3 regions of the Halomonas sp. BC2 genome follow, and region 2 is predicted to be linked to each of the others. Evidence: predicted binding sites of a transcription regulator. Region 2 holds the regulator's gene; each other region holds the start of a gene.
The links. Region 2 encodes FliA, which starts transcription of late flagellar genes. Its sites were predicted from a motif close to CTAAAGTTNNNNNNNNNNCNGCCGATA; they were not measured.
Positions count from the first base shown of each region.

Region 1: a site for FliA is predicted at 2,096-2,122, ahead of B7L71_RS04125 (FliC/FljB family flagellin). Genes of this name have one in related genera too.
Region 3: a site for FliA is predicted at 1,570-1,596, ahead of B7L71_RS17840 (flagellin N-terminal helical domain-containing protein). Genes of this name have one in related genera too.

Region 1 is NZ_LFGT01000005.1:126,434-133,196, reverse strand. It holds gene B7L71_RS04130 (helicase C-terminal domain-containing protein) at 26-2,065, shown strand; gene B7L71_RS04125 (FliC/FljB family flagellin) at 2,231-3,505, shown strand; gene B7L71_RS04120 (hypothetical protein) at 3,546-3,818, shown strand; gene B7L71_RS17850 (hypothetical protein) at 3,885-4,016, shown strand; gene B7L71_RS04115 (phosphoribosyltransferase) at 4,145-4,882, shown strand; gene B7L71_RS04110 (hypothetical protein) at 4,935-5,135, shown strand; gene B7L71_RS17260 (hypothetical protein) at 5,233-5,403, shown strand; gene tnpA (IS66 family insertion sequence element accessory protein TnpA) at 5,473-5,790, shown strand; gene tnpB (IS66 family insertion sequence element accessory protein TnpB) at 5,790-6,158, shown strand; partial or broken gene B7L71_RS04095 (transposase) at 6,204-6,763, shown strand, end outside.
Region 2 is NZ_LFGT01000029.1:62,805-73,289, reverse strand. It holds gene B7L71_RS16460 (MFS transporter) at 1-451, opposite strand, end outside; gene uvrA (excinuclease ABC subunit UvrA) at 636-3,479, shown strand; gene B7L71_RS16450 (Crp/Fnr family transcriptional regulator) at 3,608-4,345, shown strand; gene B7L71_RS16445 (hypothetical protein) at 4,384-4,944, shown strand; gene B7L71_RS16440 (sensor domain-containing diguanylate cyclase) at 4,941-6,944, opposite strand; gene B7L71_RS16435 (OmpA family protein) at 6,968-7,639, opposite strand; gene B7L71_RS16430 (motility protein A) at 7,644-8,462, opposite strand; gene B7L71_RS16425 (RNA polymerase sigma factor FliA) at 8,502-9,206, opposite strand; gene B7L71_RS16420 (flagellar protein FlhE) at 9,233-9,544, opposite strand; gene B7L71_RS16415 (hypothetical protein) at 9,740-10,327, opposite strand; partial or broken gene B7L71_RS16410 (flagellar biosynthesis protein FlhF) at 10,324-10,485, opposite strand, start outside.
Region 3 is NZ_LFGT01000004.1:124,369-131,131, reverse strand. It holds gene hglS (2-oxoadipate dioxygenase/decarboxylase HglS) at 1-268, opposite strand, end outside; gene B7L71_RS03230 (LysR substrate-binding domain-containing protein) at 552-1,469, shown strand; gene B7L71_RS17840 (flagellin N-terminal helical domain-containing protein) at 1,630-1,926, shown strand; partial or broken gene B7L71_RS03220 (IS5 family transposase) at 1,846-2,402, opposite strand; gene B7L71_RS03215 (ATP-binding protein) at 2,479-4,059, shown strand; gene B7L71_RS03210 (helicase-related protein) at 4,088-4,411, opposite strand; gene B7L71_RS03205 (Rpn family recombination-promoting nuclease/putative transposase) at 4,601-5,455, opposite strand; gene B7L71_RS17550 (hypothetical protein) at 5,427-5,588, opposite strand; gene B7L71_RS03200 (DEAD/DEAH box helicase) at 5,688-6,763, opposite strand, start outside.

The DNA of each region.
Region 1 (6,763 bases), on a different contig from region 2:
CGCTATTTCTCCAATACCTGTGTTCATGCATCCGGTTATCGACTACCTCACCAACGTCTTGCCCCAACGCCCCGGTTTTCAACACAACCCGGTGCAGGTGGCTTATGCCCAGGCACTGCTCGACGGCGTCAAGGCGCAAGGCCAGGTGCATTTCGTTGAAGGCGATACCGGCATCGGCAAATCACTGGCCTACCAACTGGTACTGGCTGACTGGGTCGCCAAGGGTAAGCGCATGGGCGGCAAGCAGGCCGCCCGCCGGGCGGTGATCTCGACCCACTCCCGCGCCTTGCAGCGGCAACTGCTGCAGCCGGAGAACCTCACCATCGTCCACGACTACCTCACTCGCGCCCAGCTGCCGGCACTCAGTTTTCAACTGCGCATGGGCCGTGAAAACTACCTGAGCCCCGAGCGCCTGGCCCTGCAGTTGGGGGCGATCAGCCTGGAAGCAGCGCAACAGGATCGCCACCTACCCGCCAACTTGCGGCAACTGGTGCGTTGGGCACTGGAGAGCGATGGATGCCTGCTCGACCTCGATCCCGCCTGGTTACCGGAGGGATGGCAGTTATCGGACTTGGCCTTGCGGCGCGACGACCCCTTGCCGGAGAGCCTGGAGGCCCAGCTCAATGAAGCGGTAAATAGCGATATCCTGGTGATCAACCACGCCCTGCTGGTGGTGGACCTGGTCACACAGGGGCGCGTCACCCAGGCGGCCTCGCCCTATGTACTGCTGCTCGATGAGGCCGAGCACTACCCCGAACTGGCCGAAGAGCTGCTTAGCCAACGGCTATCGTTACAGACCACCGTGCGTCTGCTGACGCTGCTGAAACAGCATCCTGCGGCTGCCGAGTGGCAGGCACTGCTGGCATCACTCACCGATGCCGAGCGTGCCGGCAGCGCTCAGGGTATCAGTGATGAGCATAGCGCCCAGCTTCAAGGCGCTATTGAGGCGCTACTCAAGCGGCGGCCACGGGAATCGGCTCACGATCCGGCGCTATGGCGGGAGTGGCTGCATGTACGCCACAGTGCCGAAACCATCGCCACTCGGCTGCGCGAGGCCAGCCGTTACCTGGTACTGGACTACTCACCGGTGCGCGGGCTGCCGGGCATCGTCGCCCATTCACCCAGCGCGGCCTCCAGCCTGCGCAATGGCGTGGGTGATCGTGCCACTCTGCTGACCTCCGCCACCCTCTCGGACCTTGATCATGCCCCGGGCGAGGCCCCGCAGTTTCGCTATATGCGCAGCCGCCTGCAGCTACCCACCACCAGCAAGCGCAGCGGCCAGCAGGTGAGCTTTCAGGCCAAACACTTTGGTGAACTGCGTTTTCGGCTACCCCAAGGGCTACCGCACCCGATTGCCAAGTTGCAGGGGGGCGGCTACCGGCTCTCCGCTGACTATGTGCACGGCGTGATGCCCTACCTGATCGACCAGCCGGGCCGTACTCTGGTGCTATGTGCCAGCTACGCCGATGTTGAAGCGTTGGTGGATGCCTGGCCGGATGCACAACGCCACCGACTGGTCGCGCATCAGTTGGGCCAGGGATTAAGCGAGCTGGTGGCACGACTTGAGGACGACGCCATTCTATTAACCCCGGCAGGCTGGGAAGGGCTGTCGCCCACCCGTGAAGGCAATAGTGCCTACTGGGCGCATCTGGTGGTGTTACGCAATCCACGTGCGGCACGTAGCGCCGTGGAGCAGCGCTTGGTCGAACAACTGCTGCAACGCCGTGGTGTGGATAGTGAACGGGCAGCGGCCATGGCTGGCGGTATGCTCTACCGCAAGAGCACCGTGCGCACCCTGCATAAGCTGCGCCAAGGGCTGGGCCGGGCAATTCGCCACCCTGATGATCAAGTGTTGGTAACGCTGCTGGAACCGCGCTTCCCCCGCCCCTCGGCAACGCCGCCACTGGCGGGCGTTATTCAAAGCGATGCCCTTTTGGGGGCTATTCCCGCCCGGTTTCGTCCTGCCTGGCAGCAGGCGGAAGAGCCAAAGGCGCTTGAACTTGGGGATCGCAGGCGGCAAACGCCTGCCGAGTCGTTGCAGGCTGACCTCAAGGCGTTGCTCTAGCCACTGCGGTAAAAAATTTTCCTTCTCACCCTAAAGTCTTTGCGCAGGGTGCCGTTATATAGGGTAACGGCCACCGGCGCCGTTATGGCAGGCCCGAGAAGCTGGGTCGAACGAAAGGTTCAGCGGGCCCGTCAATGGAGCCCTCAACACAGGAAGGAACATCACATGTCCGTGATCAATACCAACATCACGTCCCTGATTGGCCAGTCCAATCTGAGCAAGTCACAAAACGCGTTGCAGACCAGCATGGAGAGGTTGTCCTCCGGCCTGCGTATCAACAGTGCCAAGGACGACGCCGCCGGTCAGGCCATCGCCAACCGCATGACCGCCCAGATCAACGGCCTCAACCAGGCCCAGCGCAACGCCAACGACGGTATCTCCGTCGCCCAGACCGCCGAAGGTGCTCTGAACCAGATCAACGACAACCTGCAGCGTATTCGTGAGCTGACCGTACAGGCTCAAAACGGAACTAATTCTGCTAACGATCTGCAATCTATCCAAGAGGAAATTGATCAGCGATTGGAAGAAATTGATCGAATCTCAACAGAAACCAGCTTTAATGGAGTTAAGGTTCTAAATACTGGTAATGCCCTTAATATCCAGGTTGGGGCGAATGATGGCGAGGCTATTAAAGTTAACCTTGAGGTTATGAATAGCAATACGCTTGGTCTAGGAGGTTTTAACGTAAGTACTCGTGCTGCAACTGGCGATGATGTGCTTAACAGTATTCAGAAGGAAGGTGGTTCCGTTACTGTTGGAGGAAATACCTATACTTATGATGTAGGCAATAAGTCATGGTCCCAGACGGCCAGTGGTGAAGCTGGCGAAGGCGAAGGCGAAGGCGAAGGCGAAGGATCTCAGGCTGGTACGCAGGTAAGCTCAAGCCAGGTTTACGCTGCAATCGCAGCTAGTGAAAGCGGTTTTACTGCAACTGTAGGAGCAGCTACAGAAGCTGGCGAAGGTGAAGGTGAAGGTGAAGGTGAAGGAGCTGCAAACACCTATAATGTGAGCGCTGCTGGTGTTGTTACCTTGGGCTCATCAGATGGTGAAGGTGAAGGTGAGGGTGAGGGTGAGGGTGAAGAAGGCACAGCTAATATCGTATATTGGGGTATGTCTAATGGTGACTTCCAGCTAGGTCAGGCTAGTGATTTTGATAAAATAGCTACCGATGATCCATTAGCGGCTCTTGATGATGCGTTAAACCAAGTGGATACATTGCGTTCAGAGCTGGGTGCCATCCAGAACCGTTTCGAAGACGCCATCATCAACCTCAACACCAACTCCACCAACCTGGCCGCCGCCCGCTCGCGCATCGAGGATGCCGACTACGCGGTGGAAGTCGCCAACATGACCCGCGCGCAGATCCTGCAGCAGGCCGGCACTTCCGTACTGGCACAAGCCAACCAGATTCCGCAGAACGTTCTTTCTCTGCTGGGTTAATCTGAGGCTTAGCCTAACGCTTGGCCGAAAGGTTGAAGTGGTGATTATCGACGGGGCCGAAGGCCCCGTTTTAATTGGGGGTAGCATGTTCGAAAAGTCATACAAGATTCTCGCTAAGAGAAGGCAAGGGAAGTTGGTTGTTGTTGCAGTGAAAGATTTGGCTGAGGTAGACCTGATAGAATGGGTTACGGGAAAGGCCTCCGCTGGCATAAGGCCAGTCGAGATAACCAATAGGTGTATTGTTGTAGATGCCAAGAGAGTTTTCATGGAGCCGCTTGGAAATGGGTGTTCAATTCTATCTGTATTTGGGTGAATAAGGAGGGGCTGTCGGGGAAAGACCTTCATTTCCTCATTTCTTTGAGTGGTGAGCGGAGCGGGCATGACGCCAGACGAACATCAGCATTTGATCGACGAGCTTCAAGGTGTCATCGACGATACCCAACATACCCTCGACCGTTTCGAGGCCACCGGTACGGATACACAGATGCCGGAGGATAGCGAGACCTGTTAGCTGGATCGGCTTGGTGCTACGCTGTTGACAACGCGAAGTCAGCCTACCTTCGTTAAGCCGTAGGTTGGTGATGCCACCACCGCAAATGTGCTAAGCTGAAACTGGATTGAGGTTCGGAGAGCAGTGTAATGGATAGAATTTATGGCTTTCCGGCATCAGCAAAGCATTACCATCTCTACACACTCGACTCGGAAATCAAACGGCATCCTGCCTATTTTTCTGCCAAACAAGGGAGTGAAGAGGCTGCTCTTGAACTGGTATGGGAGTTGGCGAGGGAATTCCTCTATCGCCTTCGCGGTGAATTCTCTGAAGATGTGGTATATGTGTCACCTTTTGCAAGAGAAGCCGCTGGCGATAACGCGATCCCTCCATTACTAGCTAGCGCCTGTGCTAACTTGATAGGTGGGCAAGCAGAAAGTGACATCGTTCAAGTAGAGAGGGTTTACCACACAGGTGCCGACCCTATGGAGCGTATGTCGTTGAGACCTTCTTTCGAAGGTGAAGTTATACCCAGGCAATCTTATGTGTTAGTTGATGATGTGACTAATATGGGTGGGACGCTCGCGGAATTGGCAAACTATCTCCTGATAAATGGAGGTTCAGTAAAAGGCACCATCGTATTATGTAATGCTGGAAGAAGTCATGACTTTCTTCCAGAAAAGAAAAAACTGCGTTTGCTGCATGAGAGGTTTGGCGATGAAATCAAAAACATCTTTGGCATCAGAACAGCGGCACTTACCGCAAACGAAGCCGACTACCTTGTTGGTTTCAGATCGGCTGACGAGATCAGAAATCGACTTGTTAAGGCAAAAAAAGAAACAGTTGAACGATTACGGTCTAAAGGCATTCAGAGAGAAGATGCGTGAGAATGGGATGCTCAATAATTGAGATTGCTCTTACTTGTCAGTGCTAAACACCATGAATGAAGCCGAGTACCAACAGGTAATCACCGAACTACAAACTGTCATCGACGAGACCCAGCACACCCTCGACCGCTTCGAGACCACTGGCATGGATACACAGATGCCGGAGGATTATGAAAAACTGCTGGTGATTCTGGATGATGCGGTAAAGCAACAGCGAGAGCATACGCTGGTGATGCTAGAGAAGCCGTTCTGATGGCTGCCTAAAGTTAGTAAGCGGTCCGGTAACCCCATCTTCCCGGGCTGAGCGACGCTGATCACACTGGTGTTTTCCTTATACGCAGGAGAACACCATGAACGAGCTGACGTCGACGCAAGCTTTCTGGTTGGGCCATCTGTTTCATGCCTCATCCCGGCAGCTGGCGTTAAGTGAATATGCGGTGGAGCAGAAGCTGGACTTGGCGGCTCTCATGACCTGGGAAAAGCGTCTGGCCGTGCAAGGCATTGTTGGTAAGCGCCCATAAATCAGCACCTACAGCCACGCCCTGAAATTGCCCACACTGATTTCCTCGTCAATACCAGGAGGAATCAGCATGACACACGCCGAACGCAAACGTCTCTGGCAGCAGCATATCGAGGACTGGCAGACGTCGGGTTTGTCCGGCATGGCCTACTGCCAACAGCAGTCACTAACCTATTGTCGCTTTGTTTATTGGCGTAAAAAGCTGACCGAACCGGAGGCGTCGTTTCCGGAGCAACCCGTGTCGTCGCCCGGCTTTGCCAAGGTATCGGCAGTGCCTGGTCCGGAGTCGTCAGAAGGATTAACGGTGTCATTGCCCGGCGGCGTCTCGATCACCGGCCTGCACGCCGGCAATGTGGAGTTGCTCGGTGCCGTGCTGAGGCAACTGTAATGCGCCACCGCTATCTGCGCCCCTCCTGGGACCTGCCGGAGATATACCTGTACCGACAGCCTATCGACTTCCGCAAGCAGGCCAACGGCCTGGCGTTGATTGTCGAGCAGGAGCTGGGGCACAGTCCGTTCTCCGGCGCGCTTTACGCTTTCACCAACCGGCAGCGCAACAAGATCAAGTGCCTGATGTGGGAAGACAACGGCTTTGTGCTTTACTACAAGTCCCTGGCCGAGGAAAAATTCAAATGGCCGGGCCCGTCGGATGAGCTGATGCCGCTGAACGGCGAGCAGATCAACTGGTTGCTGGACGGCTACGACATCACCCTGCTTCAGGGCCATAAAACGCTGCATTACGAGAGCGTTGGGTAGCACTTTTCAAGTGTGTCAGGGCGTTGTTTTTGCTATCATTTCGCCATGAAAACAACGCCTGATAATACGCCAAAAACACCCGATCTCAGCGGCCTCCCGCCCGCTGAAATGGCGTCGGTTATCAGCGATTTGCAGGAACAACTGACGGCGAAAGATGAAACGCTCCAGAACCATCAGGATCAGTTAAAGCAACGTGATCAGGCCATTCAGAGCCGCGATGCCTACATCAAGATCCTTGAAGAACTCCTGCGCCACAAGAAGATCCAGCAGTTCGCCGCAAGCAGTGAAAAACAGCCCAACCAGATCGTGTTGTTCGATGAAGCCGAGCTGGAAGTGGCGATTGACGAACTACGCGACGAACTCCCTGACGATGTGGAAGAAGCCGATGCGCCGCCTCGCTCCCGCAAGCGCCGCCAACGCGGCTTCTCCGACACGCTTTTGCGTGAGCGTATTGAGCTGACCCTCAGCGACGACGAGAAAGCCGGCGCCAGCAAGACCTTCTTCACCAAAGTGAAGGAAGAACTGGAGTACATTCCGGCCCAACTGAAAGTCCTGGAGTACTGGCAGGAAAAGGCGGTGTTCGAACAAGACGGCCAAGAGCGAGT
Region 2 (10,485 bases):
CAAAGGACACACCGATGGAGAGGCCAATGGTCGCCATGGCAACGGTGCGTACCTGCTCGCGGGTCTGGTCGGCCAGCAGCGCCATGATGGCCGCCGCAATGGCGCCGCTACCCTGCAGCGCGCGGCCGACGATCACGCCACCAATGGTATCCGCCGTGGCGGCCACGACACTGCCTGCTGCAAAAATCAGCAGGCCCATGGCAATCACTCGCTTTCTACCGATCCGGTCCGACAGCCAGCCAAACGGAATCTGCAGAACCGCTTGAGTCAGGCCATACACGCCCAACGCCAGACCAACCAGTAACGGCGTCGCCCCTTCCAGCGTATCGGCATACAAGGCCAGCACCGGCAGCACCATGAAGAGTCCCAGCATGCGAGATGCGTAGAGACCGGCCAAGCCGCTGATGGCTCGGCGCTCGGCAGCCAGCAGCAGTGCAGAAACCTTGCGCATAGAACCCTTGTGTACGATGAGTGGGCCGAACGGCCTGAGATAACCGCCCATTCTAGCGCTTTGTCGGCACGCTGGAAACGCCAAGCATGAAATGCCCGCCACGCTGCAGCGAAGCGAGACAGTTTTGCCGGAAGGGGTACAGCAACCGTATAATTACGCTTTTGCCACGCGATTCGAGGTGTTGATGGACAGCATTCTGGTCAGGGGTGCCCGCACCCACAACCTCAAGCAGATCGATGTGGAGCTGCCCCGTGACAAGCTGATCGTGATTACCGGCCTGTCAGGCTCCGGCAAGTCGTCCTTGGCGTTCGATACGCTCTACGCCGAAGGCCAGCGGCGCTATGTGGAATCGCTCTCCACCTATGCGCGCCAGTTTCTATCGATGATGGAAAAGCCCGATGTGGATCACATCGAAGGGCTCTCTCCGGCCATCTCCATCGAGCAAAAATCCACCTCTCACAACCCTCGGTCGACGGTTGGCACGATTACCGAGATTTACGACTACCTGCGCCTGCTGTTTGCCCGTGCCGGCACCCCTCGCTGCCCAGAGCATGGCGAGGACCTGGAAGCTCAGACGATCTCCCAGATGGTCGATCAGGTCATGAACCTGGCGGAAGGCACCCGCTTGATGCTGCTGGCGCCGGTCGTCAAAGGCCGCAAGGGGGAGCATTTACAGCTGCTGTCCGAACTGCGCGCGCAGGGGTTCGTGCGCGTCCAGATCGATGGCCAGGTGCTGGAGTTGGACGACATAGCGCCGCTGGACAAGCGCAAGAAGCACGATATCAGCGTGGTCGTGGACCGTTTCAAGGTACGTGACGATATCGCCCAGCGCCTGGCGGAATCCTTCGAAACGGCCCTGAACCTGGCCGACGGCACCGCCATGGTGCATTTCATGGACGGCGAGCAGGATGACCTGGTCTTCTCGTCCCGCTTTGCCTGCCCCGTTTGCGGCTATTCGCTCTCCGAGCTGGAGCCGCGGATGTTTTCGTTCAACAACCCGGCAGGGGCGTGCCCGACCTGCGACGGCCTGGGCATCCAGCAGTACTTCGACCCGGAGAAACTGATCAGCCACCCCGAGCTTTCCCTGGCGGAAGGCGTGATCAAGGGCTGGGACCGGCGCAACATTTATTACTTTACTCAGCTACAGGCGCTGGCCAAGCATTACCGCTTCGAACTGGAAACGCCTTGGCAGGAGCTGGCCCGCCACGAGCGGGACATCATCCTCAACGGCAGTGGTGGCGAGCTGGTCCCCTTCGTTTACGTGGGAGACCGTGGCCGGAAAGTCACCCGTGAGCATGCCTTTGAAGGGGTGCTGCCCAACATGCAGCGCCGCTACCGGGAAACCGAGTCCAGCATGGTACGCGACGATCTGGCCAAATACATTGCGGTTCAGCCCTGCACCGCCTGCCACGGCTCGCGGCTCCGCAAGGAGTCTCGCCATGTGTATGTCGATGACCGCAACATCGCGGATATCGTCCACCTGCCGATTGGCGAGGCATGGCGCTACTTTGGCGCGCTATCGCTGCCCGGGCGCAAGGGAGAAATTGCCGACAAGATCGTCAACGAGATCCATGCTCGCCTGGAGTTTCTGGTCAACGTGGGGCTTGATTACCTGAACCTCGAACGCAGCGCCGACACGCTCTCCGGGGGCGAGGCCCAGCGTATCCGTCTGGCTAGCCAGATCGGCGCTGGCCTGGTGGGCGTCATGTACATCCTGGACGAGCCCTCCATCGGGCTGCACCAGCGGGACAACGACCGTCTGCTCAAGACGCTGGAGCGGCTGCGCGACCTGGGCAACACCGTGATCGTCGTCGAGCACGACGAAGATGCCATCCGCGCGGCGGACCACGTGCTGGATATCGGCCCCGGTGCAGGTGTCCATGGGGGCGAGATCGTCGCCCAGGGCACGCCGCAGCAGGTGATGGACAACCCGAACTCGCTGACCGGCCAGTATCTCTCTGGCAGCCGCGAAATCGCCGTCCCGCCTTACCGGATCCCGGGCAATCCCGAGAAGCAACTGGTGGTGCGCGGTGCCACGGGCAACAACCTGCAAAATGTCACCCTCAGCCTGCCATTGGGGCTGTTCATTGCCGTGACGGGCGTCTCCGGCTCCGGCAAGTCGACGCTGATCAACGGCACGCTGATGCCGATTGCCGCCCGTGAACTCAACCGGGCCACCACCCTGACACCGGCTCCCTACGAGAAGGTGGAAGGCCTGGACCAGCTCGACAAGGTCATCGACATCGACCAGAGCCCGATCGGCCGCACCCCGCGCTCCAACCCGGCCACCTATACCGGCATTTTCACGCCTATTCGTGAGCTGTTCGCCGGTACCCAGGAGGCTCGTTCCCGGGGGTACAAACCCGGGCGCTTCAGCTTCAACGTCAAGGGCGGCCGCTGCGAAGCCTGCCAGGGCGAAGGCATGATCAAGGTGGAGATGCACTTTCTGCCGGATATCTACGTCCCTTGTGACGTGTGCAAGGGCAAGCGCTACAATCGCGAAACCCTGGATATCCACTACAAAGGCAAGACCATCCACGAGGTATTGGAGATGACGGTGGAAGATGCGCTGGCCTTCTTCAGCCCCGTGCCCGCCATCGCCCGACGCCTGCAAACGCTCATGGATGTGGGGCTTTCCTACATCCGTTTGGGGCAAAGCGCCACGACGCTTTCCGGGGGCGAAGCTCAGCGGGTCAAGCTGGCGCGCGAGCTGGCCAAGCGTGACACCGGCAAAACCCTCTACATTCTGGATGAACCCACCACTGGCCTGCACTTCGAGGATATCCGCCAGCTGCTGACGGTGCTGCACCGACTGCGCGACCACGGCAATACCATCGTGGTGATCGAGCATAACCTGGATGTCATCAAGACGGCCGACTGGTTGATCGATCTGGGGCCGGAAGGCGGTTCGGGCGGAGGTCAAATCATCGCCGAGGGCCCCCCTGAACAGCTGGCCAAACAGACGGTATCGCACACCGGGCGCTTTCTGGCACCGTTACTCGAACGTGGCAGCCGTGCCACACGCTAGGCGCATCATGGCCGCTGCCCAAGCGTTTAGGCAGCGGCCAAAAAATTCAGGAAAAGGCGGCGCTGACTGCTTATAGTAAGCAGCGAGACTGCTTAACAATGGTTGCTTCCTGTGAGGAGACACACGCTGTGGAACAGGACAAAAGCTGTATTATCCGCCACTTTAGCCACTACTGCTCGCTCAACGATGACGAGAAAGCGCTGCTGGCCTCGCTGGAAGAGAGCCCCACCAACATCAAGGCAGGCACGGTGCTCTGGGAGATGGGCGCACCGGCCAATGAGTTCTGCACGCTGCGCAGCGGCTGGGCCTACTCCTACCGGCACCTCGAAAACGGCGACCGTCAGATTCTGGAGGTTTTCCTGCCCGGTGACATCATCGGCCTGCGGGAGTTTGCGTTTTCCCAGCGCCTTGAAAATGTCCGCATGATCAGCGACGGCGTCATTTGCCACTTTCCCCACAAGCGTATGCTGGAGGTCTTCCGCGAGTCGCTGTCGCTCACGTCGGTGATGTTTGCCATTGCCAGCCGACAGCAAGCGCTGCTGACCGAACGGCTGGTCAACCTGGCACGGCGCAGCGCGCGCAAGAAGATGGCCCATTTCCTACATGAAATGTATCTGCGCTTGCGCCAGACCAACGACGATATCAGCGGGCAGTTCCGCCTCCCCCTGTCACAGGAGCAGTTGGCCGACATCCTGGGCTTGAGCCCGGTTCATGTCAGCCGAACCTTCACCGCACTCAGCGAAGACGGTCTGGTGTTTCGTGACCGGCACCATGTCACCATTCCGGACCTCGATGCGCTGGCTACCGAAGGAGAGTTCGACGACTGCTACCTGACCGACAACGTCAGGCCGTTGCTGGAAGCTTGAACGCCCTATCTTTTAGACCTTCAACGATGATACCGCTTATGCCCGTCAAGAGCCGTACACTGCTGGCGATACTGGGGGGGAGCCTGCTGGGCAACGCCCAGCTCGTCCAGGCGGCCACGTTCAACGTGGAGCACGCCGAACCCCATGAACACTGGTCATCGATGGCGCTGTCACTGGGCGAAGAGCGCCATTTTCGTGCTGTCGAGACCCACAGCTACTCCGATGCCACCTTGAGCCTCAATACCACCCAAGGGGTATGCGACCTCCCCTGGCTGGAAATGCGCGTGACCCTGGCACAGCAGCAGGGCGAGAGCCGCGCCGTCAATCTGGTGCCTACCCGGCTGCGTATCGATAACCAACCCATCGTGGACACCATGGCCGAGTTCATCACCGAGCGCGGCGATGACGGCTTCTACGCGCACTTTTACCTGAGCGATCTCGACACACTGATGGCCCAGATGCGCACCGGTGAGCAGCTGTTCCTGGGCTTCGACCAAAACGAGCAGGAGCCCTGGTACATGACCTTCAGCCTCAACGGCGCAGACCGCGCCATCGCGCGTATGCAGCAGCTGTGCGAGGAGAGCGCGCCAGAAGGTTAATCTGATCGCGGCTCAGCGACTTCCACGCGATTGCGACCGCTGCGCTTGGCTCGGTACATGGCCACATCGGCCCGCGACATCAGCGTCTTGCAGCTATCGCCCGGCTGCCATATTGCCACACCGATACTCACGGTGATGGGCTGGTCCAACCCGCTGACATGCAGCGTGGCCACCAGGCTGCGCAGGCGTTCAGCCAGACCCATGGCCGCTTCTTCATCGGAGTGCGTCGCCAGCACGACGAACTCTTCGCCGCCCCAGCGGCCAAGATGGTCGCAGCCCCGCAGCGACGTTTCCACCAGCCGGGCCAGCGAGACCAGTACGTCATCCCCCACGCCATGCCCATAGGCGTCGTTGATCTGCTTGAAGTGATCCACATCAAACAGCAGCAGCGCAAATGCGGCGCCGTAGCGCTTGGCCGCCACCAACTCGGCATCGATAGCCTGCTCGATACGGTAGCGGTTCCAGACCTGGGTCAGTGGATCGAAGTGGGCCAGCTGTTCCAGCCGCTGGTTGGCCAGAGCCAGCGCCTTGCGCTCTTGCTCGAGGTGCATATTGAGGGTGCTGATTTCGTAAGCCGAAATGGCCAGCGTCAGGTTTTCACCCAGATCGACAGCCGCTAGACGCTCGACGCGCTGCCACGCTTCGCTTTTACCTACCACTTCCTCACTCCATGCCGCCGATGGCGCCACCGGTAACGCGGTCGCCGTGGCCGCCGACATTGGCCGCATGGCCCAGTAGAGGGTTTCCACCTGCTCCGGTCGGAAGAACAGCAGCCAGTCCCGTTGTGAAGGGCTGATGGACAGCGGCACGGCCAGAACACCACACTGCTCCGGCATGCTGAGCGAGGCCGTCAGCGGCTCGGCAGCCACCTCGCGGGTACACCACGGCCCCCCATGGCGATGTCCTCTGTCGATACGCTTGACCAACTGACATACCACCGTGGAGAGGGGCACGACCCCCGCCGAGCACACGCTGCCATTGCGCCACAGCGCAACCCCCTGAGCACGAAACAGTCCGCACCAGGACTCAGCCTGCTCATGCAGAATCTGCTGAGGGCTTTTGGGCTCCTGCTGGGCAGAGACCGACAGCACCAGACTATCCTGTACCCGCTGCAAGTAACGCGCCTCCTGGCGCGCGCGCAACAGTAGCCATCGCTGTGTTGCCATATGCACCAGGGTACGCACCGCATCGCGCACCGGGGGCGCAACAGGGTGCGCATGGGCCGAATGACAGAACAGCAGCCCCCACAGGCCGGTATCGCTCTGCATGGCCACGCTGAAGGCACTACGTGCCCCCAGCCGTTGCAGGTAGACACGCCGCTCGGCAGCCGGTGCACGCAAAAAACAGTCGCTCAGGTTGACCGTGACATGGGCAGGCTCCAGCGGCTCTGTATCGGCGGCCACGTCTTGAATCAAACGCACCGCATGGCGCTCGTAAGCGCGCCGCAGGGCCAGTGGGAAGTCACTGGCGGGGAATCGCTGCCCCTTGAGCGCAGGTAATCGGCCCGCACGCTTTTCGGCCACGATGAGACCATGCCAGTCGCCGTCGAAGTGGCACACCGAGACGCGCTCGTGCCCGGTCAGCGCCTGAACGGCACTGACCAGATAGTCCAGCAACTCCTCCTGGTGCGTTGCTTCGGCCAAGCGTACCAGGCGTTCATTGAGCGTTCCCAGTAAGCGCTGTTTGCCCAGAGAGGTCAGCGGCTCTATCTCGACGACGACGTGCCGATCTGTCCGATAAGCCTGTAGTTGAAAGCGCGTATTGACGGTAGCCTGCCGAAAGGTGAGCGGGCCGGCCAGGCGCGGCTGGCCCTGCAGTTCACGACGCAACCGCTGGCAAAGCTGTTTCCCCAATAAGGTCGTGAGCGTCGCAGGAGGGGGCTCGGGGGCGCCCCCCAGTAATGCGCCGAGGTTACGGCTGGCGGCCTGAATTTGCCGACAGTCGGGATCGAGCACCAGCACGGCGCCAAAGGATTGCAGTCGAGAGTGATGCGTCGACACAAAGATAGCCTCGAGATAGAGCTTTACCCCTCGACCTGCTGCTTGAGCAGCAGTTCAACGCGTCGGTTGGCAGCTCGCCCTTCCGCGGTCGCGTTGCTTTCCATGGGTTGGGTGTCGGCATAGCCAACTGCCCGCATACGAGAAATGGCGATACCCTGGCGCTCCAACTGGCGTACCACGGCAATGGCTCGCCCCGTGGAAAGCTCCCAGTTGGAAGGAAAGCGCGGGGTGGCAATGGGCACATTATCGGTATGTCCTTCCACCGATATTTGGCCTTCGAACGTTTGGAGTACCGACGTGAGACCTTCCAACACGATCAGGCCCTGGGGCGTTAGCACATCGCTACCACTGGAAAACAACAGGCTGTCGTCGATGCGCAGGGTGATGCCTTCACGGCCCTGCGAGACACTGACTCCTGGAATATCCAGCCCGGCCATCTGCGGCTGCACGCCGTCGTGACGTGGATGAATACCAGTGGCCAATGAGGCCAACGGCATGGCCATGATGGCACTGGCCGGCCCCATGGCATCGCTCTCCCTCCCTTCGCCACCGCCAGGAGGCGTCAGCGCCAGCAAGAGCACGAACAGGGTAATCAGCAGCGTCAAGACGTCCAGGTAACTGGTCAGCCACCCTTCATCGCTCTCGCTTGCTGCCGCAGGCAGCTCCAGCGCATGCCGTGCATCCTGATTGAGCATGGGGCTACCCTTTCTTCAGCGCCGGGTCGGCATCCGGGCGCGGCTTGACGCTCGCATCACGAATTTCATCGTGGTAGTTGGCCACGAACGAGTTCAGCGTTTCTTCGATGAACGACGGCAGGCGACGCTTGGTAATCAGTGAAATGCCTTCCAACACCATGTTCATGGTGATCAACCGCTCTTCGGTGCGCCGCTCCAGCTTGACGGCAATGGGTTTGAAGACCAGATTGGCCAGCAAAATACCGTAGAACGTGGTGAGCAGCGCCACGGCCATGCGCGGACCAATCACCTGCAGATCGCCCGCATCCATGACTTCCAGCATGTTGACCAACCCCACCAGCGTACCGATCATGCCGAAGGCCGGCGCATAGGTGGCCATGGTGCGAAAAATCTGTGCTTCGGCATGCTCCCGCGCCTTCAGACGTGCGATTCGCCAGCGCAGCATGTCAAAAATTTCATCTTCCTTGGTATTGGCAATGACCAGTTGAATCCCGGTGCGCAGAAACGGGTTGCGCGTGTGCTCCAGCTCCCGCTCCACGGCTCGCACATCGCCCTTGAACCATAACCGCGACATGGCCACCAACTCGCTGATATCGTCGCGCACGTAGGTATTCTCGCGGCGGAATACCAGCCCTACCAGGCGCACCACCCGCAGCACCTCCTTCAGGGGGTAGCTGATGAATGTCGCTGCCAGGGTGCCGGTAATGACGATGGCAAGGCCAGGCAAATTGATAAAGCTTTCGGGTGATTCTGCGGTGAAGAACAGCACGCTTACCAATAACAGCATGCTGGCAAATATGCCGATCAGCGTAGAGGGGTTCATCAACGGTTCCTTGCCGGTTAACGTGAGAGGGTAAGAGGGTTAATGCTGGTCGCTCAAGCGAGCACGAAGGCGACTAACGGCCTGACTATGCAGTTGCGATACTCGCGACTCGGTCACACCCAGTACCGCTCCCACTTCCTTGAGGTTCATCTCTTCCTGGTAATACAGAGCCATCAGCAGTTTTTCACGCTCGGGCAGCGCCTCAATGGCTTCGATGAGCGTGCGCCGCTGCTGCTCATCGAGCAGCTGCTCGAACGGGCGATTGGCGCTGCCTTCGTCACCCGCTGGCTCACCGCCATCGGCCACCAGCTCCTCGAAAGGCAGTAACTGACCGCTGTTGGTGTCATTCAGCAGCTGCTGATAGTCACTCAATGGCATATCCAATGCCTGCGCGATTTCCGTCTCTTCGGGGGGCCTGCCCAGCACCTGCTCCAAACGGCGCACGGTTTCATCGACCGCCCGGGCAGAGCGGCGCACGCTGCGCGGCAGCCAATCCCGAGTGCGCAGCTCATCCATCATGGCCCCCCGGATGCGCTGGCTGGCGAACGTGGCAAACGTCGCGCCCTGTGCGGCATCAAAGCGACCCAGCGCCTCCAGCAAGCCCACCATACCCGCTTGAATCAGATCATCCAGCTCGATACTGGCGGGCAATCTGACCTGCAGCGTCAAGGCCTGACGTCTCACCAGTGGCATGTATTGCGTCAACAGCTCACTCTGCTTGATCCTGCCTTGTGCTGTATACATCCTATCGCCTCACGGCTAAACGATCTTTACTGATAGTTCACGATGACCTGTAACCCCTGCACCCGCACGGGTCGCTGCCCCGGCGACAGCGCAAAACGCATATAGAGCGGTTCGCTGGCGCTCAGGCCGGACAGTGCCATGGTACTGCCACGCGCGCTCCCCAAGGGCACACACTGTTCAGGATGGCACAGCCAGGCGTTGACAGGCACGTGGGCAGGCGTCTCGAAACGCCATTGCACTCTCGCCAACGTCGCACTTCCCAGCGGTACGCCCGCAGGGGGGCTGATGGCCTGGCTACTGCTTGCCCGATCGCTCATGGCCACCATCACCGAGGGCATTTGGCTGCTCCAGCTCCCCGTGGCCGCTAGCACCGAGCTGGCGAACCCAAACGCCAGCATCAGGAGCGCTGCGCTTGAGCAGCGCGCTCTGCGTGTCACTGTCGACCACTTTACAACGTGGATCAATGTTTGCCGACGCATCGTGTTGAGCGACCTCTTGTGTAGAACCATGGGCGGCACCTTGTCATGGGGCCATCAGCGCGCCAGTAGCAACAGCTCTATCTGCAAGTAATGCTCGGCGGCATCACGCAAGTTGTCGAGCAGCCCCTGCCGCGGCAGGTGGGGCTCGTGCAGCGCCAGCAAACGCGCTGGCCCGCCCCGCTCGCGCATCTGGCGCAGCGCGCGGTACATGCTCGCAAAGGCTTCGGCATCGCTGTTGACCCATAGCGCCCAATGGGGGTAGCGCTCGGCCAGGGCCGTCAGCGACCCTGTCTCTGGCTGGGCTACCTTGATGTCCCACTCCTGCGGATCACCCGCCCATTGGCGCCCCAGCGACGCCCACTGGGCCAGGCGCCCCTTGACCTTGTCTACCTGCACGGCGCCCGCTGAGCTCAGGCCCACCACCACCAGTGTCCGCGTTGGACGCGGCGGCGACACATTGGCCGCCGCCGTGGTGACCTCTGGCGAAGTGGCAGTGGCGGCTGACGCAGTATCCGCGGACGGCACGTCAACGTCCATTGCCTCTTGCGGTTCCTGTTGCGCTTCTTCCTGTTGCTCGCCGCGCTGCTGACGCTGTAGATCTGCCCATTTTCTCAGCCCTGCCGCCTGGTCCTGACCCTTCATAGCACATCCTCGAGGCTGACACTGCCCAGTTGACGAATGGCATCGCGGGCCATCAGTACATGCAGCAGCGCATCCAGCAGCGCCGTATCGCGACGCTTGCGCTGGCTACCCAGTAACCGAATCAGGTCCGTTCGCAGCGCTTGGCCGTGCTCATCATC
Region 3 (6,763 bases), on a different contig from region 2:
TGCCCATGACCGCAAACAACCGGCGCAACATGGCAAGCTCGGCCTTGGTGCCCACCCGAATCGCCCCGTGGCGCTCCACGCTCAGCCGGGCCAGCTCGCCCTGCGCCTCCAGGCGGTGGTGCAGCGCGGGCTGCTGCTGAAGGGTTTCCTGGTTCACCCGCTCGACCAGTTCCAGCAGCGCACCGTACTGCGGCACTTCCGCTTGATACATGGCCGACATCGCCTTGGAAAAACGGTCGCGTATTGCATCAGTGGTGATAAAGGACATGTTGTGGCTCTCTGGGTCGATAAAGAACGGCACGCGTCGCCAGCCTCATGGCCTCTTCATGACACGTGCTTGCGCTGCGTTCTATCAAACCGACTCGGGGAGCGAACCACAAACGAAAAAAAGCACTCAATGCATGCCAAAAAGGAATGCTTAAAGGCTTTTATAAAGAGCGGCGAGCACCGGGTACCCAACAGTATGGCGCCCAAGGGAGCCCTTTGGTAGGGTGGGATCCCTTACCGTCATTCCGTTGAGTGACGCATGCCCAGGAGCGCCCGCGTTCACCATGCGCAATCTTCCTTCCATCACCGCCATGCAGTGCTTCGAAGCGGCCGCCCGCCACATGAGCTTCACCCGGGCTGCCGATGAGCTGAACCTGACCCAGAGCGCGGTCAGCAAACAGGTGGCACAGCTGGAAACCACCCTGGAGCACAAGCTGTTTCGCCGGGTACGCCGCAGCCTGCTGCTGACCCCCGAAGGGGCGATTTTCCTGAGCGATGTGCGCAAAGTGCTGACCCAAATCGAGATGTCCACCCAGGCCATCATGACGTACAGCGGCCACAGCGAAGTGCTCAACATCGCCACCCTGCCCAGCTTCGGCAGCCGCTGGCTAGCCAACAAGCTGCCCTCGTTCATGGCGGCGCATCCTGGTATCAGCCTGGCGTTTCACGACCGCGTCGAGGATTTCGACCTGGAGCAGGAGAACATCGACATTGCCCTCTTGTATGGGCACGGCAGCTGGCCCAATCTGGCCTGCCACAAGCTGGCCGACGACCTCATGGTCGCCGTCGCCTCCCCAGCCTGGCTGGCCCAGCACCCGATTCATTCACTCGATGATTTGACGCAGCGCCCGCTGCTCCACCTTTCGACCCGCCCGGATGCCTGGCACCACTGGTTTGCCAGCCAGCACGTCATGACCGAGCGCAGCTACCACGGCACCCGTTTCGAAACCTTCCCCATGCTGGTCAGAACCGCCATGGCAGGCGGCGGCGTGGCACTGGTGCCCCACTTCACCGTGAATGAAGAGCTGGAGAGCCAACGGCTCGCCCTGGCATGGCCGTACCAACTGCTCAGCCGCAACGCCTACTACCTCGTCTACCCCGAACACCTGGGAGAACTCGCCAAGGTGCGCCGCTTCGTTGAGCATGTGGTGCCGTTTGGGGAATACAGAAAGAGCCTTGCAAGCCACAAATCAAGCAGTTAAGCAACACCAATCAGGCTGGTTACCTCAAGCACATACCGCATCATGAGAGTTGCAGTCGCAGCACGACAACAGACGTCCCATCATCTCACTCGCCAGCACGCTAAATTTATTTTAATATTTGTCGCAATATCTCACTATCGTGGACAAGAAGAGCGGAACAATGGCGACGATCAACACCAGTTTTGCTGCGCTCAAGGCACAGCAAAACCTGAATAATACTGGCGCAAAGCTGTCGACAAGTATTGAGCGACTTTCTTCTGGTCTTCGGATTAATAGTGCAAAGGATGATGCAGCAGGGCAAGCGATTGGTAATCGCATGGCGACCAACCTGCAAGCAAATTCCACCATCACGCGGGGAATCAACGACAGCGTTTCACTAGGCTTTGTACGAAAAGTTAGCTCGCAGGCAGCGGTCTATGCATGCCACGCATACCATCGCCCTAAAGCTGCTTGCTAACTTATCGTAGCGTGTGGCAATGCGGCGTAGCTCCTTTAGCCAGCTAAAACAGCGTTCTACCGCATTTCGTTGTCGATATTTAGGCTTATCAAACCGTCTAGGTAGACCTGGCCGCCTTCTTCGATACATGTTGCGTTGAGCTATGACCGGCTTCATCCCGTGCCTATCGCAATAACGACGCAGCTCATCGCTGTCATAGCCTTTATCAGCCACCATATAGCGACTACGTTTGCGCGGGCACCCTACGTTACCAGGCAGATAAACGCTCTCTAATGTCGAAATAAAGTGCCGAGAGTCTACCTCTTGGCCGGGAGACAGCGTGAATGCCAGAGGCCAACCATGACGATCGCAAACCAAATGAATTTTGGTGGTTAACCCCCCGCGACTGCGGCCAAGGGCATGATCTAGCGGTTCTTCAGAGCCCCTTTTTTGCCGCCTCCTGCGGCAGCACGGGTGGCACGAACCGATGTTGAATCACCACCTGCCCTACTTGCCACCGTGCTAAACTCATCGCCAACGACACAAGCGAACAGGTTATCATGGGAGTCCTCAATGTCATCTGCTCAACGCCGTAAACTCCCCATTGGCATTCAGTCCTTTGAGAAGCTGCGCAAGGGTCAGTATTACTACGTCGACAAAACGCCCTTGATTCACACCATGGCTGAAACGGGCGGTTACTATTTCCTCTCCCGCCCGCGACGGTTTGGTAAAAGCCTGCTGCTGGATACGTTGCGCTGCCTGTTTGAAGGCCATGAAACCCTGTTTGAAGGACTTTATATTCACGATAAGTGGGACTGGCAGCAGCAACACCCGGTACTACGCCTCAGTTTCTCCAGCGGAGTGGTTAACAGCCGCCAGGACCTGGACGCCAACATTCGTTATCAGCTGCAACAGCAGCGAGCAAACCTGAAAATTGAGACACCGCCGCCTGAGCGAATTGCCGACGATTTCGCCAACCTGATCGAGCACGCCCAGCATGTCCATGGGCAACGCGTCGTGGTGCTGATTGATGAGTACGACAAGCCCATATTGGATAATATCCTCGACGCTGACAGGGCTCGCGAACTTCGCGAGGGGCTGAAAAATTTGTATAGCGTGCTCAAGGATGCCGACCCACACCTGCATTTTGTGTTGCTGACGGGTGTCTCTAAATTCAGCAAAGTCAGCCTCTTTTCGGGGCTGAACAATCTGCGCGATATCACGCTTTCATCTGACTATGCCGCCATCTGCGGCTATACCGACCACGATGTCGATACCGTCTTTGCACCGGAGCTGCCCGGGCTTGACCGTGAAGATATTCGCCGCTGGTATAACGGCTACCGCTGGGGTGGGCAGGACGTTGAAGCGGTCTATAACCCCTTTGATGTGCTGCTATTGCTAGAAGAGCGTAAATTTAGCCCTTACTGGTTTGAGAGCGCCACGCCCACGTTTTTGGTGGACTTGCTGAAAGCACGCGGTGTGTTTACCCCGCAACTTGGCACCCTTCAGGCCAAGGCACAGTTGTTGGGCCGCTTTGATGTCGATGACATCGCAACCGAGGCACTGCTGTTTCAGACCGGCTATATCACCATCAAGGATATGCAGGAGCCGATGGTGGGCTACCAGCTGTACTCGCTGGGGTTTCCTAACCGGGAAGTCGAAAGCAGCCTGAACGAGTTTCTGTTGCCCGTGCTGGGTATCCCAGACAGCGACGCGCAAACCTATCAACTGGCGCTGTTTAAGGTACTGCATGAGCATGATCTAGCAGGGCTGGAAGGTCACCTCAAAGCTCTCTACGCCGGCCTGCCCCACGACTGGTATCGCAACAACCCCATTGCCAAATACGAAGGGCATTATGCCAGCGTGTTCTACAGCCACTTCGCGGCACTGGGGGTGGGCGTGACGGTGGAAGACGCCAGCCACCGGGGTAAAGTCGATATGAGCGTCGACTTCGGCGGGCATATTTACCTTTTCGAGTTCAAGGTCGTGGAGCAGCTGCCTGAGGGAAAAGCACTGGAGCAGATCAAAGCCAAAGGCTATGCCGACAAACACCGTGCCAGTGGCATGCCCATTCATCTCATTGGCGTGGAGTTTTCCAGCATTGAGCGCCAAATCGTAGCGTTTGAGGTGGAAACGCTTGCCACTGACACATAATATCTCCGGCCTCATCCATCCACTTAAGTTACGCCACCGGCGCAAACAGCAGTGCCAGGTCTTCCTCGTCGAATAGCGGGCCGCTACTCTGGCGTTCGGCACCGCCTTCCAAGATGGAAGCGGCCAGGGCTGCCTTGCGCGACTGCAAGTCGTGAATGCGCTCTTCTACGGTACCGACACACATCAGCTTGTAGACAAACACGGGATTCTGTTGGTCCATGCGATGGGCACGGCCTGTCGCCTGTGCTTCCACCGCCGGATTCCACCAAGGGTCGTAATGAATCACGGTATCAGCCACCGTGAGGTTGAGTCCGGTGCCGCCAGCCTTGAGGCTAATCAGAAAGACCGGAATCTCACCTGCTGAAAGCGCACTACGCGCTGTGTTCGCGTCTTACCGGGGGTATCGCCCGTTAGGGTGGTGTAGGCGATGCCGTCCTTCTCCAGCGCCTGCCCAATCAATCCCAGCATCTCGGTGAACTGCGAAAACACCAAGGTATGCCGCCTTTCCTCAATCACCCGGGAGTTTCAGCTAACAACAGGCTTAATGCTTAAACATATCGCCCAGGTTATCGGCGAACAGAACTTCACGCATCCAGCCTTTCAATTGATCATGATCGGCTTGGCTAAGCTGCGCTTCTACCCACTCGGGCACATCACCAAACTTGAAATTGAGTTGAGTACGCACAACTTCACGTGCTTCTGCCAAGCGACCTTCTTGCAGGCCTTCTTGCCGACCTTCCAGGCGCTCTTTCTTGACAAGATTTTCTAAGTTCTCTGCCAACATGGCTTTATCCTCCATCTGGCTGTCTAGCCGATCCAGATTGACCTCGGCACTCAGCCGGTACAAGTGCCGCTTTAGCCAACGAGTGATGATCCGGTCGGTGCGTTCCTTGTTGGGGTCGGCCTGAATAATTGCCACCACACAATCCACCGCATTTTGCAGAGCTTCCCAGCTTTCTCCAGCGTTTTCCACGCCAAAAACACCACTAAGCGGTGTCTGGCGCAGGCCTAACTCTTCGTTAGTATAGCGCCCTTCGTCGACCAGGTAATAGCGAAGACGCGGCTGGTAGACCTGCAGGAAACTCGGCGGTTCCGGCCGAATCATGTCGTATATGTTCAGCGGTGCCGTCCAAGGCTTGGCGCCGTTGTACAGAACCACTGGAAACACCGGTGGCAAGCCTTGTCTGGGAACGATGGCTTTCTGCTTAAGCAGCTCGCTGTAAAAGCAGGCAACGTAGTGCATCAACCGAATCGGCATGGTGCGGTCAACTGATGACTGAAACTCCAGCAGAATGTAAAGAAATACGTCCTGCTTCATACCCTGCCAAGTCACCTCCACCGACCACACCACGTCTTCGATCTTCTCTTCAAACAAGGGCGTAATGTAATGACACATTGTGTTTCTTGAGGGTCGCGAAGTTCATTAGCCCGGCGATGTCGGAAGGGGCAAAGCCTTCAATCAGTTGCTGCACGAACTCGGGGTGGCTGAATAGCTCTTTATATCCCGTATCATGATGATGAGTCGCCATCGCGTGTCCCTGCTAATCGTTTGGCAACAGAATACCATGGCGGGTGATGCGTGGCCTTAGGGCAGTGGCATGGAGGTTGTTTTTGCTTTGATGCCTGAACTACGCCACCGGCGCAAACAGCAGCGCCAGGTCTTCCTCGTCGAATAGCGGGCCGTCACTCTGGCGTTCGGCACCGCCTTCCAAGATGGACGCGGCCAGGTCTGCCTTGCGCGACTGCAAGTCGTGAATGCGCTCTTCCACGGTACCGGCACACATCAGTTTGTAGACAAACACCGGGTTCTGCTGGCCCATGCGATGGGCACGGCCTGTCGCCTGTGCTTCCACCGCCGGATTCCACCAAGGGTCGTAATGAATCACTGTATCCGCCGCGGTGAGGTTGAGCCCGGTGCCGCCGGCCTTGAGGCTAATCAAAAAAACCGGCACCTCCCCCTGCTGAAAGCGCGCTACGCGCTGTGTTCGCGTCTTACCGGGGGTATCGCCCGTTAGGGTGGTATAGGCGATACCATCTTTCTCCAGTGCCTGGCCGATCAGCCCCAACATCTCGGTAAACTGCGAAAACACCAGGATGCGCCGCCCCTCTTCAATCAGGGGCGGCAACAGTTCCCGCAGTTGATCAAGTTTCGCTGAGCGACGCACCTTTTGGGCGCTGTCGAGTTTGACCAGCCGCGGGTCGCAGCATACCTGGCGCAGCTTGAGCAGCGCATCCAGCATCACGATGCCGGAACCGGCTAGGCCACGTTCGGCAACGGCTTGTTGCACGCGCTGGTGCTGGGCGAGACGTAGGCTCTCGTAGAGTTCTCGCTGAGCACCGCTCAGGGTGATTTCGCGACGCGTCTCGGTCTTATCGGGCAGTTCACCGAGCACCTGCTGCTTGGTCCGGCGCAGCATCAGCGGCGCTAGGCGTCGAGAGAGCTGCTCGCGAAGCGCAACATCTCCCTCCTTCTCGATAGGCGTGCGAAAGCGCTGACCAAACCATTGCTGGCTACCCAGCGCGCCTGGCGCCACAGCATCCAATTGAGCCCACAGCTCGCCCAGGTGATTCTCCAGTGGCGTGCCGGTCATCGCCACGGCACGCTTGGCCTTTAGCGCGCGCACCGCTCGCGCGGTCTGGCTGGCCGCGTTCTTGATGGCTTGGGCTTCATCAAGCACTAACAGGCCGAATGCCGTTTCGCCCA